3 regions of the Parabacteroides sp. AF14-59 genome follow, and region 2 is predicted to be linked to each of the others. Evidence: riboswitches for the same ligand, from Rfam matches in the RefSeq annotation. Region 2 holds a riboswitch; each other region holds the start of a gene.

The links. Region 2 has a riboswitch for cobalamin ahead of DWW23_RS08665 (TonB-dependent siderophore receptor). Riboswitches for the same ligand answer to the same signal wherever they lie in the genome.
Region 1: it holds a riboswitch for cobalamin, as region 2 does, so the genes downstream of both, DWW23_RS16115 (threonine/serine exporter ThrE family protein) here and DWW23_RS08665 (TonB-dependent siderophore receptor) in region 2, are expected to answer to the same signal.
Region 3: it holds a riboswitch for cobalamin, as region 2 does, so the genes downstream of both, DWW23_RS16190 (cysteine-rich CWC family protein) here and DWW23_RS08665 (TonB-dependent siderophore receptor) in region 2, are expected to answer to the same signal.

The regions. Positions count from the first base shown of each region.
Region 1 is NZ_QUHH01000015.1:21,989-26,281, reverse strand. Features, by position in the region: gene DWW23_RS16115 (threonine/serine exporter ThrE family protein) at 235-1,569, opposite strand; cobalamin riboswitch at 1,618-1,900, opposite strand; cobalamin riboswitch at 2,014-2,210, shown strand; gene DWW23_RS16110 (TonB-dependent siderophore receptor) at 2,243-4,243, shown strand; gene DWW23_RS16105 (YncE family protein) at 4,261-4,293, shown strand, end outside.
Region 2 is NZ_QUHH01000006.1:28,783-33,075, reverse strand. Features, by position in the region: gene DWW23_RS08675 (IMP dehydrogenase) at 1-581, shown strand, start outside; gene DWW23_RS08670 (helicase associated domain-containing protein) at 861-1,763, shown strand; cobalamin riboswitch at 1,842-2,047, shown strand; gene DWW23_RS08665 (TonB-dependent siderophore receptor) at 2,176-4,293, shown strand, end outside.
Region 3 is NZ_QUHH01000015.1:37,489-41,781, forward strand. Features, by position in the region: gene DWW23_RS16175 (acyl-CoA carboxylase subunit beta) at 1-51, opposite strand, end outside; gene DWW23_RS16180 (biotin/lipoyl-containing protein) at 53-574, opposite strand; gene accC (acetyl-CoA carboxylase biotin carboxylase subunit) at 611-2,125, opposite strand; gene DWW23_RS16190 (cysteine-rich CWC family protein) at 2,127-2,342, opposite strand; cobalamin riboswitch at 2,401-2,683, opposite strand; gene DWW23_RS16195 (anaerobic ribonucleoside triphosphate reductase) at 2,971-4,293, shown strand, end outside.

The DNA of each region.
Region 1 (4,293 bases), on a different contig from region 2:
AAATGAACCAACCATTTTGAAATATGGAACAATTCGGAGTGGTAAAGGCCCTTCCTATTTGTCAATAATGGGTTATTTTAGGGCTGAATGCAAAGTGAAGGAGAAATCGTTGTAGTGTTTCCCTTTGTTAAAAAAACAGTTTATTATAATCGTTTCTATATTAATATATGTAAGAGGCTACCTCAAAATTGTATGGGGTAGCCTCTTATTTTTTATATTAGGAATAATAAATTTTTACCATTCAAGGAATTTTCCACGTTGCCGGCGTTTCTCCAATTCTTCTTGTAGATGTCGCTGCCGGTCCTTGGCTATATATTGACGGGCAAAGATATTAGGAACAGCAACACCTAACGATATACAGAGAATGATAAGGGCGGAATTGATACCGTTGAAGAAGGCGTTCGTTACCTCACCGATCACTCCATGCAGATTGATAAATGCTAATAAAGAGCGGTACATCAGGACGCCCGGGATCATGGGAATAACAGACGGGATCGTTAATACGTGATTAGGCACATGAAACCAGTGGACTGCTTTCACTGCGAGCACGCTGACAACGAAACTACCCATAAACGAACCGATCACAGGACCGTAACCCAGTTCGAAGTTTACAAAGTTGCGGGTACATACGGCAATGATACCTCCAACGGCAACAACCCATAACAGACGGCGCTGAATATTGAAGATCATAGAGAATCCGATAGCGGCGATAGCTGCAGCGATCGCATACACATAATACGGATCATGCGGAACCATACTTAACTCACTGAACTTATGGTCGATCGCAACGTCGTTCATGACAAGTATGCGCAATGCGAATGCAATACCGAACGTCATCGCAACTACCATCATAGCCGTGTTGGCGGCACGTGTCATCCCGACGAGCAGATGGTTATCGAGCATATCGTCTACGAAGTTGATCAAAGGTACTCCCGGTACAATGAACAGGGCACAGGCGAGTAGCGGATGATAAGGCGTCTCGGACAATCCCGAGAAGGAAGAAAGATACGCAGTGCAGGTCGCGGCAAAAGCGGCGAGTGCTATACTCATATATACATTTAATCCGGCTTCTATGCATCGGGCACGTATCCTGAAACCAATGAATGCACAAATGGAAGCAAACAGAAAGGCGATCCAGTCGGAACCGAACAATTTACAGAAACCGCCACAGGCGAATCCTGCACCGATAGCTACGATATAAGGTGTATAATTCCGGGGCTTTTTGGCTATCTTTTCCAATTCCTCTTCATATTTGTCCAATGAATAGTCCTCTTCGATAGCACACCATGAAAGATCGCTGATCTGCGAGATCGCGGTCATGTTGATACCATGTTTCTCACATTTCTGGAATTTGGAAAACGAATTTCTTTCATCACTTACATTGACCATGATCATCGTCCACCGGATATCGATGTGTAATTTCTCTTCCGGAATACCCATAAAAGCTGCTACTCGTTTCATGTTCCGTTCAATACGGTTGGTATCGGCAGCACTTTCCATCAATAATTTGCCTGTACGCAGCAAAAGGTCCAGTTTACGTCGTAATAACAATACTTCCTTGTCTGTCATCTTTTTGTTTAATTCTAAAATGTTACATCCTTATCCTAACCCACGAGGATATGAGTCTCAACGAACGGCAGGTCTTCTGACTGACTCCTATCCTAAAAGCCTTCCCGACGGAATAGTTGACAGTTGACAGATAACAGTTGACAGATAAAATACGGACAGAAAAACTGTCATTTGTCAACTTTCCACTGTCAACTGAATCGTCAGTGGCAAAAGTAGTATTAGGCTGTTAACGGAGCTTCACAGCAGCGGGACTGTCCGGGATTTACACCCGGTTCCCTTTTAATCCGTATTCCCGAACGGGAGCTACGAAACCAATTCGGGCGCAAAGGTACTGATTTTTTCATTACATTCATCTGTTCCCTTTTATTTGTGTATTCAGATTCGTAATATTTGAAAGTGACCGGTCTGGTAGTTGAGATTACCGATATATTTCGTACTTTTGCCATCGGATTATGGTGTAACGGTTTAGTTTTCGCTATCCGTTAGTAAAAGGGAATCCGGTGCAAGTCCGGAACTGTACCCGTAGCTGTAAGTTCTGTAACCCCGGCAATCTTGTTGCCACTGGGAATTTATGATTCCTGGGAAGGCGGCCGGTCATGGGAGAACAAGTCAGAAAACCTGCCATTATTTTATATGCGATACCTCGGGTATAGGTGTTGATAGACCTGGATATATGCGAATATTATATGTTAAAATGATTGTATGCCTGCCAGGCATATTTTTGTGCGTACCTACTATGTACGCACAAACAATTGATACGACAGCTTATCACCAGCTTTCCGGTGTTGAGGTGGTGGAAAAGGCACGTCCTTCCACAACCCGTGAAGCAACTCCTCTGCAAATAATGGACCGTTCCGGAATTGAACGCCTGGGAATACAGGATCTTTCGGAAGCAGTGAAACGTTTCTCCGGTGCAACAGTGAAGGATTACGGTGGGATAGGGGGATTGAAGACGGTTTCCGTGCGTAGCCTTGGGGCACAACATACGGCTGTCAGCTACGATGGAGTAACGATCACGGATGCCCAGAGCGGACAGGTGGATATCAGCCGCTTCTCACTGGACAATGTGGAGATGGTTTCACTTTCGATCGGGCAATCAGATGATATTTTCCAGACAGCACGGATGTATGCGTCGGCAGGGGCGTTGAGTGTGAAGACACGTAGACCTGTATTTGATGGAAAACCGATGAATCTTCAGGCGAAAGTGAAAGGAGGTTCTTTTGGTTTGTTCAACCCGATGGTTCGTTATGAACAGAAGATAAGTAACCGCTTTTCCGCTTCTTTGCATGCCGACTGGCTAAGTGCAAAAGGGGAATACCCTTTTACTTTGGTAAACGGAAATGTTGTAACCGAAGAAAAAAGGAAGAACAGCGATATCCAGGCACTTCGTCTGGAAGGAAATCTGTATGGAGACCTGGGTAAGGCCGGAACATTGACCGGTAAAGTCTATTATTACGATTCAGAACGCGGACTCCCCGGTTCGGTGATATTGTATAGCAACAGTAACCGGGAACGCTTGTGGAACAATAATTTCTTTACCCAGTTGCAGTATTCCAACAAACTAACGGACAATTTATCTTTGCAGGCACATGCCAAGTATAATTATTCTTTCAGCAAGTACCGTGATGTAAGTAATAAATACTCAGGAGGTAAGCAAGAAGATTTGAATACCCAGGAAGAGTATTACGGTTCGGTAGGCGTACTTTATTCACCCTGGAAGAACTTCTCGACTTCTCTTACGACTGATTTAGCCCATAATATGCTGGATAATAACTTTATGAATGCACCGCAACCCAAGCGTTTGACTTCACTGTCAGTGTTATCCGCCCAATATAAGAACTCGATGTTTACAGCAACAGCCAGCTTACTGGGTACTTATATGACCGACAAAGTAAAGGCTGGCGATAAACCGGCCGACCGTAAACGTTTGTCTCCTGCGGTTAGCGTATCGTTGAGGCCTTTTCCCGATAATGCCTTTCGTGTACGTGCCTCTTACAAAGATATTTTCCGTGTCCCGACTTTCACTGATCTATATTATCTCCGTATGGGAAATACGAACCTGCAGCCGGAAAAGGCTACACAATATAATCTGGGGCTGACCTGGAGCGGAGAAGCAGGGAATCTCTTTCGTTATCTGAGTCTTTCGGCCGATGGTTATTATAATAAGGTGAAGGACAAGATTGTTGCTATTCCGACGATGTATATATGGAAGATGATGAATATGGGAGAAGTCGATATCAAAGGTTTGGATGTGAATTTCTCATCTGAAACCTCTCTGCCGGCAAAGATGACCTTACTCCTCTCTGCCACATATAGTTTTCAGAAAGCAATCGATATAACTGATCCTGATGCAAAAAATTACAAGGATCAGATACCATATACTCCGAAACATTCGGGAAATGCATCGTTGACCTTGGAGAATCCGTGGGTCAACGTCTCTTATAGCTTGACTGCGGCGGGTGACAGATATGCTTTGCCTCAAAACATAGAAAGCAACCTTATTGCCGGATATGTAGAACAGGGAATATCTCTTAACCGTGAGTTTGTGGTAAAAAAATGTAAGTTGCGTTTGCAGGGAGAAGTGATTAACCTGGGTGACAAAACATATGATATTATTCAATACTATCCGATGCCGGGTCGTTCCTGGCGTTTGAGTGTGAGTATAGTTTATTAATGATAAATAAATAAGTGATGAAAAAGAAAAATTTACTGTATGTATCTGCA
Region 2 (4,293 bases):
GAGCTGACTTTATCAAAGTCGGGATCGGTGGCGGTTCCATCTGTATTACACGCGAACAAAAAGGAATCGGACGCGGACAAGCTACCGCTTTGATCGATGTAGCTCAGGCCCGCGACGAATATAAAGAACAGACAGGTATTTATGTTCCTATTTGCAGCGACGGTGGTTTGGTGCACGATTATCACATGGTACTTGCATTGGCAATGGGAGCTGACTTTCTGATGATGGGACGTTATTTTGCCCGTTTCGACGAATCTCCTACAAAGAAACTGCGTATCGGAAACAACTTCGTAAAAGAATATTGGGGTGAAGGTTCAAACCGTGCCCAAAACTGGCAACGTTACGACATGGGAGGAAGTGCCTCGCTGAAGTTTGAAGAAGGTGTAGACAGCTATGTTCCTTATGCCGGTAAAATGAAAGACAATCTGAATCTGACATTAGGCAAGATCAAAGCTACCATGTGTAGTTGCGGTGCTATCGCAATCCCCGCCTTACAGAAAAATGCCAAGATCACGCTGGTATCTTCAACGAGTATCGTAGAAGGTGGTGCACACGATGTGATCCTGAAAGAACAGAATTAAGTAATCCTATCTGAGATATTTAATCCCCCAACTGTAATCTCTTCATTCGTGAGCTTACTGTTGGGGGATTTTTTCTATCAATAATTTATATCTACAGAAATCCGATATTTTGAAAACAGACGTAAATATCTCCTATAAAACATATAGAAAACAGAGGTAAAATAACATTATATCAAACGGAGATTATTAGAAACCAAATATTTGAATATCTTTGAGGATAATAAAAACATTCGGTTATATAATACACAATAGACAAAGGAGATATAGAGTCGCTAGTATATGAAAAGAAGAAGAAAGAAAAGAAGTACCAAGCAGTATGCGGTTATTGCTTTCTACGAAAAAAACAACAGATGGCCTGCACCTTCGTCGCAAAATGTAAAAGAGCGGCATCTAGGTGAGTGGATTACCAGATGCAGATTTATCAGGAACCATTCTCCGGAGAAACTTACAGAAAAGCAGATTCAATTAATTGATAGAATCGATGCGGATAAGGCTCAAAAAAAGACAGAACGGTGGATGGCTAATTATGAGATGTTGAAAGACTTTGTGGAAAAAGAAAAACGATGGCCTTCCGTCAATGCTTCAGAACCGGAAGAAATCAGACTTGTCAACTGGTGCCTGTCACAACGGATTACCAGAAAAAACACCCCCAAAAGCAAACAAAATAAAGAACATATCAAACTGTTGGATGATATCGGTTTCCATTGGAGTTCAAACAACAAAAGAAGAACATGGAAAGAATCGTTCAACCTGGTCAAGGATTATTATGCCCGTACCGGTCAATGGCCTGCCCATACCAGAGATCCGGAAGAGTCGAGACTGGCGAAGTGGTGTAGTAAAATGAGAGCCTATAAAAACCGAACGGATACAAGTGTAACGCTTTCTCCCGGACAGATCAAAAAATTGAGTAATTTAGGTTTCGACTGGACCAATAGCCAGGAGAATAACAGACGCTCACCGGAAAATACCAACAGGATATGGATCGAGAGATATCATCATTTTTGTGAGTTCACAACAAACAACAAACGATACCCTAAGGCGAAATCCGGAGATCCCCAGGAAGAGTCTCTGTATTCATGGTGGATGAGAATGGCTTATTTGAAAAGAAAAGGCAAGCTCAGTAACGAACGTATCCATCTACTTGATTGTATCGGATTCAGATGGGGGAAAGGGAATGAATAGTTGAAAACAAAATTTCCCCACTCTGTCCCCGAAAGATAGGCGCATTCAGGTATTACTTTTATTCTAAAAAATATATTTATATTTGCTGCGATTTTTGGTTCATATAAAATAGACTCTATGAATATGATTAAAAGGGAATCAGGTGTGAATCCTGAGCAGACCCGCTGCTGTATTCTCCACAAAAGTCTTTGAACAACAAATACATCCACTGTTCATCAATGAATGGGAAGGAACGTTTAAAGATGGAGTAAGTCAGAAGACCTGCCAAAATCTTTTTTCTAAGGCTAACGTGGAATATAGCTGAAAGATATGACCAATGGAAAAATTCTAATTTTTCTTTTATCTTTTGTACTAAATTTTCAATTGTTTAGCTGTAATTTTTGTTATTTTTTCAATATTAATAATAATTATTATGGTTACATCATTTACTCGTTGCAGAACTCCATTTTTAATATGGCTGTTTCTGTTTATTTTATTTATTCCCATTTGTACCTTTGCACAAACTAACAGAATGGTTAGTGGTTATATTGTTGATGAAAACAATAAGGCGTTAGAAAACATTGTAATTTTCATCAAAGGGTCGGAGTTGAGAACGATTACAGATGACAATGGCTACTACTCCATAAATTTAGAAGACTCAAAAAATCATGTATTGATAACCAACAGTTACAATACCGTTTCCGCTGTCCGCGACATTCCTGATGGCGAACAGGATTACAGATTGGATATTCAGCTGTCATATAAATCATTAAGCCTTCCCGAGGTAGATATTACAGGAGCCAAACCCCAAAGCTACAATTCTGATATCGCCTTTTCTGCAACCCGCATGGAAATTCCGGTGCTGGAGATACCGGGATCGGTTGGTATTGTAACAAGAAAATTAATTGAAGACCAGCAGGCAACCACCATGACAGAAGTAGTACGAAATCTGGGTGGTGTCAAAGGAGGAGCTTCTGGTGAAGCCGGTAACATTAACGAGGTATTTTCTTCCCGTGGCTTTTCTATAACAAACTCCCGCAATTATTTCAGAAATGGAGTACGTTATCTCAAATTCTCAAATGATGCTCTTTCAAGTATCGAACGCATCGAAATACTAAAAGGACCTGCATCCGTTCTTTATGGAGCCGTAGAACCTGGTGGTATAATTAATTTTATCACCAAGCCGACTTTATATACTCCCCGCTATGGAGCTTCCATCAGATATGGCAGTTATGATTATAAACAGGCGGCCATCGACTTAACCGGTCCAATAAACACGAAAAAAACAATACGCTATCGCCTGAATGCGATGTACGAAGACGCAGATAAATTCCGTAAACCGCAAAATAGTAAACGATATGACATCACTCCAACCATTGACATTGATTTAGGAAGAAAGACTACTCTTAATCTTGATGCAGACATTTTCAGGGACAAGAGAACACATGATCCCGGAGTTTTACATATAAACAATGAAATTATCGATCATGGGTTCAAAACTTTTTTAGGTGAACCATGGGCTTATGGGAAGTTTACTAACACCAGTTTCGGCTATGAGTTGAAGCACCGCTTTAATAAAGATTGGACATTCAGAAGTTCTGCCCGCCAATATTTCACCCATGAAGACCGTCTGTATTTTCAGATGAAGACACCTCAAAAAGATAGTACAATCACTAGACGTCTGGCACATTGGGATGCAAAAATCAATTATTTAAATCTGATTGAAGAAATTAGCGGTAATTTCACAACAGGCTTTATCAAACATAAAGCGATCGCAGGAGTAGAATTCGGCCGGCTTACCAATAGAAGAAAAGTAAAGGGTAATATGTATACCCCCATAAATTATGTCAACCCTGTATACTCAGAGAAACCGACAGATTTTGAAATGGAACAAAGTACAAATTTATATATCACACAAAACACCGGAGCAATATATTTGCAAGATCAGCTAAGCTTTACCGACCAGCTAAAATTATTAATTGGTGCACGCGCGGACTGGGTAAACGACAAACAGGACAATTATATTAAAGAGACAAAAAGTGATGAAAAGAATTTCGCTATATCTCCACGTGTTGGTGCGGTTTATATGCCAATACCAAGTTTAAGCCTTTATCTTTCTTATAGCCAATCATTCGTCCCTCAATCCGGCCAGACTAAAGATGGTAAAGCTTTCGATCCGATTCGTTCCAAGCAATGGGAAGCCGGTATAAAGAAATCATTTTTCAATGATCGTCTTACCTCTAGCCTGGCGTTCTATAAACTGTCAAAAACAAACTTACCTACAACAGATCCTGAAGATGAAGAATTCAAAATTCTTATCGGTGAACAGACAAGTAAAGGTATAGAATTAGCTGTCTCCGGCGAAATTACCCCGAGCTGGAGTGTCGCATTCAACTATGCATATACACATGCCGAGGTGACCGAAACTAACGACAAGAACTATCCCGTTGGTACAAAGTTAGCAAATATATCTCCCAGTCAGCTCAATCTATGGACTTCTTACCTTGTTAGAGGAGGTGTTGTAAAAGGATTATCGTTTGGTGGCGGCTGG
Region 3 (4,293 bases), on a different contig from region 2:
AGCTGTCTTATCCAGTTCTTCAAAGGTCTTATACAACTGTTCCTTTCCCATTTTATTCTTCTTTATCTGTTATTACGTCCAGCGACAGAAGAACCTGGTTGCTTGCTACCGAATCTCCTTCTTTGACCAATACCTCACGTACCGTACAGGCTGAACTTACCTTATAATTACTCTGCATTTTCATCGCCTCTATCACGATGACGATATCACCGGCTTCCAGACGGTCGCCTTTCTCCACCAACACCTTCACGACTTTTCCGGGCATAGGAGAAACGATCTTGTTATCCTGCCGTTCTTCGCTGCTCTTACGCATACGCAGATATTTCATCTGTGTATCGACAATATCGACGGCATAAGACAGGAAATGTGTATTCACCGTATAACTTTTGCCTCCTTCTCCCCGGATCAGTTCGGCATTATACGAATTACCGTTGTGCAAAATAGAGCAGGCACCGTTCTCGGCCATCATAATATCGACTTCATAAGGGACACCGTCTATCGTCAACTGCACCTTATTCCCTTCCTTGCTGACCAGCGATACATCCGCCACTCTTTTTCCTATATGTATTTCCATAATGAATAATTTTCTAATATGCTAATGAACCAATTATTAAATGCGCAAGACGCCTTTCTGAAGACCGAACTCACGCCAGCGGCTGATAGGACGGTTATCCGACGCCAACCCCGACTTGTTTTCCTCCAGGTTGATCAGATAATCGATATAGGCAGCGATCATAGCCACATTCTCGGTTTCCGTACCACTCTCACTTACCGGATGCTGTAATTGTTCCGCATTTTTCGCAATAAAAGAAGTATCATATTTCCCCTGTACAAAATCAGTCGTATCCATGATCCGGCGCAGATAGCTGATATTGGTTTTCAATCCGGTGATCTTGTATTCGTGCAGTACACGCCGCATACGTTCGATTGCATACTGGCGGTTGGTCGCCCATACGATCAGTTTGCCGATCATCGGGTCGTAATAAACCGGTATCTCATATCCTTCGTACACATAACTGTCCACACGGACACCGATACCGTTCGGTTCCGTCAGTTGCCTGATCACACCGGGAGACGGCATAAATCCGGCTTCGGTATCTTCCGCACAGATACGGCATTCGATAGCATGGCCACGCTGGGCTATCTCTTCCTGACGGATATGGAGCGGCTCATCGTTAGCCACCCGGATCTGTTCTTTTACCAGGTCGACACCCAATACTTCTTCCGTGATAGGATGCTCCACCTGTAGGCGGGTATTCATTTCCAGGAAATAAAAATTCCGATGTTTGTCCACCAGAAATTCGATGGTACCTGCACCGGAATAATGAACGGCCTTTGCCGCAGCAACAGCTTTCTCTCCCATATCTTTCCGCAATTCAGCCGTAATAAACGGTGACGGGCTTTCTTCTACGATCTTCTGGTTACGCCGTTGTACCGAACATTCACGTTCGCAGAGATGGATCACGTTCCCGTGATTATCGCCCAGAATCTGAAATTCGATATGATGGGGCTCTTCCACAAACTTCTCCAGATAAACAGTATCGTCTCCAAAAGAAGAAAGAGATTCCGAACGGGCGGAATTATAGGCTTCCACCACCTCTTCCTCTTTATAAATAAGCCGCATCCCTTTTCCACCGCCGCCCATCGATGCTTTCAGCATCACAGGAAAACCGATCTCCTTACAAACCCGAACTGCTTCTTCCGCACTCTGCAACGGCTGCTGTGTTCCGGGAACTACCGGTACGCCGGCTTCGATCATACGTTTGCGGGCAGAGATCTTATCTCCCATCGCTTCCATCGTTTCAGGAGCCGGGCCGATAAAAATGATCCCTTCTTCCTTACATCTCCGGGCAAAAGCGGCATTCTCCGAAAGAAAGCCATAACCGGGGTGAACAGCATCTGCCTTATGAAGTTTGGCTGCCTGAATAATTTTTTCAATATCCAGATAACTCCCTTTGGAGGCCGCAGGGCCTATCAGGCAAGCTTCATCGGCATAAAGCACGTGCCGGGCGGCCCGGTCGGCTTCCGAAAATACAGCCACAGACTGTATTCCCATCTCCCGGCAGGAGCGCATCACACGCACCGCGATCTCACCACGATTTGCGATCAATATTTTCCGTATCATATCAATGCTTTAAATGTTTATAGCGGGGATTCACCTCGCAGGCATAGAAATATTTCTTTATCTCATTCAAACAGGAATTGCATAAGCATCCCGGATAATGCATCTTTACATAAGCAAGCTGGAGCTCATCCAATTTCACAGGTGCACAATGACAGGCAGAGATATCGTCTACCCGGCATACAAAGGAGACCCCACAACGCGGACAATCTTTCTCCATAATCTGATAATTTTTGAAATAAACAATCTTTTCGAACCCGTATCCTAACCCACGAGGACATGAGCCTTTAATGAATGGCAGGTCTTCTGACTGACTCCCATTCTGAAGCCTTCCCGACGGAAAGTTGATAGTTGACATGTGACAGTTGACAGATAAATACGGACAGAAAAACTGTCTACTGTCAACTTTCCACTGTCAACTGAATCGTCAGTGGCATTAGTTGTTTTCAGAATGTTGAACGGAGCTTCACAGCAGCGGGACTGTCCGGGATTTACACCCGATTCCCTTTTAATCTGTATCACCCGACCAGATAATACAGAACCGATTCGGCGGCAAATGTAGAGAAAATATTACACATTTTACTCCAAATTGTGCATATTTTTTATTGGGACACATAAGAGGCTGATAATGCAATGGTTAGAAGAGAGCTCACACTCAACTATCCTTTTTGGAAAACATTTTCAACACAGAAAATCTAAAAGTTTTCCACTTTTCTTTATTTCATATCTAACAATCAGTAGATTGACATAATTTAACTCGTTAAAAGTTTTCCAAAAAGAACACCATATACAGTTTAAGTATACCTTTGTTGGAGTAAAAACAACATAAATATATTATCAATTTTATCATGATACAAACAGTTATCAAACGGGATGGACGTATCGTCGGATTTAATGAGGAGAAGATAGTAACAGCGATACGAAAAGCCATGCTGCATACAGAAAATGGGGAGGATTTGCAGCTGATCCGCCAGATTACGGATCATATTTCATTCAAAGGAGAACCGCAAATGACAGTCGAAGCGATACAGGATGCAGTCGAACTGGAACTAATGAACAGTAGCCGTAAGGACGTTGCACAGAAATATATCGCTTACCGTAACCAGCGCAGTGTTGCCCGTAAAGCTAAAACACGCGATATGTTCCTGGAGATTATCAACATCAAATCGAACGATATCACGCGCGAAAATGCCAATATGAATGCAGATACTCCTGCAGGCATGATGATGAAATTCTCCAGTGAAACCACCAAACCGTTCGTCGACGATTACCTGTTGAGTGAAGAGGTAAAAGAGGCCGTTGCAAACAACTACCTGCACATTCATGATAAAGATTATTACCCGACCAAGAGCCTGACATGCGTTCAGCATCCGCTGGACCGCATCCTTAAATATGGATTCTCTGCCGGACATGGCGAATCACGCCCGGCAAAACGCATCGAGACAGCCAGCATCCTGGGCTGCATCTCCCTGGAAACAGCTCAGAACGAAATGCACGGCGGACAGGCTATCCCCGCTTTCGACTTCTATCTGGCTCCTTACGTACGTAACAGCTTTATTGAAGAGATCAAGAACCTGGAAGACCTGAACGGCGTGGATTACTCACATCTGTATAATAAAGAACTGGACGACTATGTAACGCGTCCGCTGGATGGCCTGAGCGGTGACAAACGGATCATACAGCATGCTATTAATAAAACTGTCAGCCGTGTCCATCAGTCGATGGAAGCTTTCATTCACAATATGAACACCATTCATTCACGCGGTGGCAACCAGGTGGTGTTCAGCTCTATCAACTACGGTACGGATACTTCAGCCGAAGGGCGTTGCATCATTCGTGAGATATTGAAAAGTACTTATCGTGGTGTCGGCAACGGCGAAACGGCTATCTTCCCGATCCAGATATGGAAAAAGAAACGTGGCGTCAGCTATCTGCCGGAAGACCGCAACTATGACTTGTACGAACTGGCATGCAAAGTGACTGCCCGCCGTTTCTTCCCGAACTTCCTGAACCTGGATGCTACATTCAACCAGCATGAAGACTGGAAAGCGGACGACCCACAACGCTATATGTATGAGGTAGCAACAATGGGATGCCGTACCCGCGTATTCGAGAATCGCTTTGGACCGAAGACTTCTATCGGACGCGGAAACATTTCTTTCTCGACTATC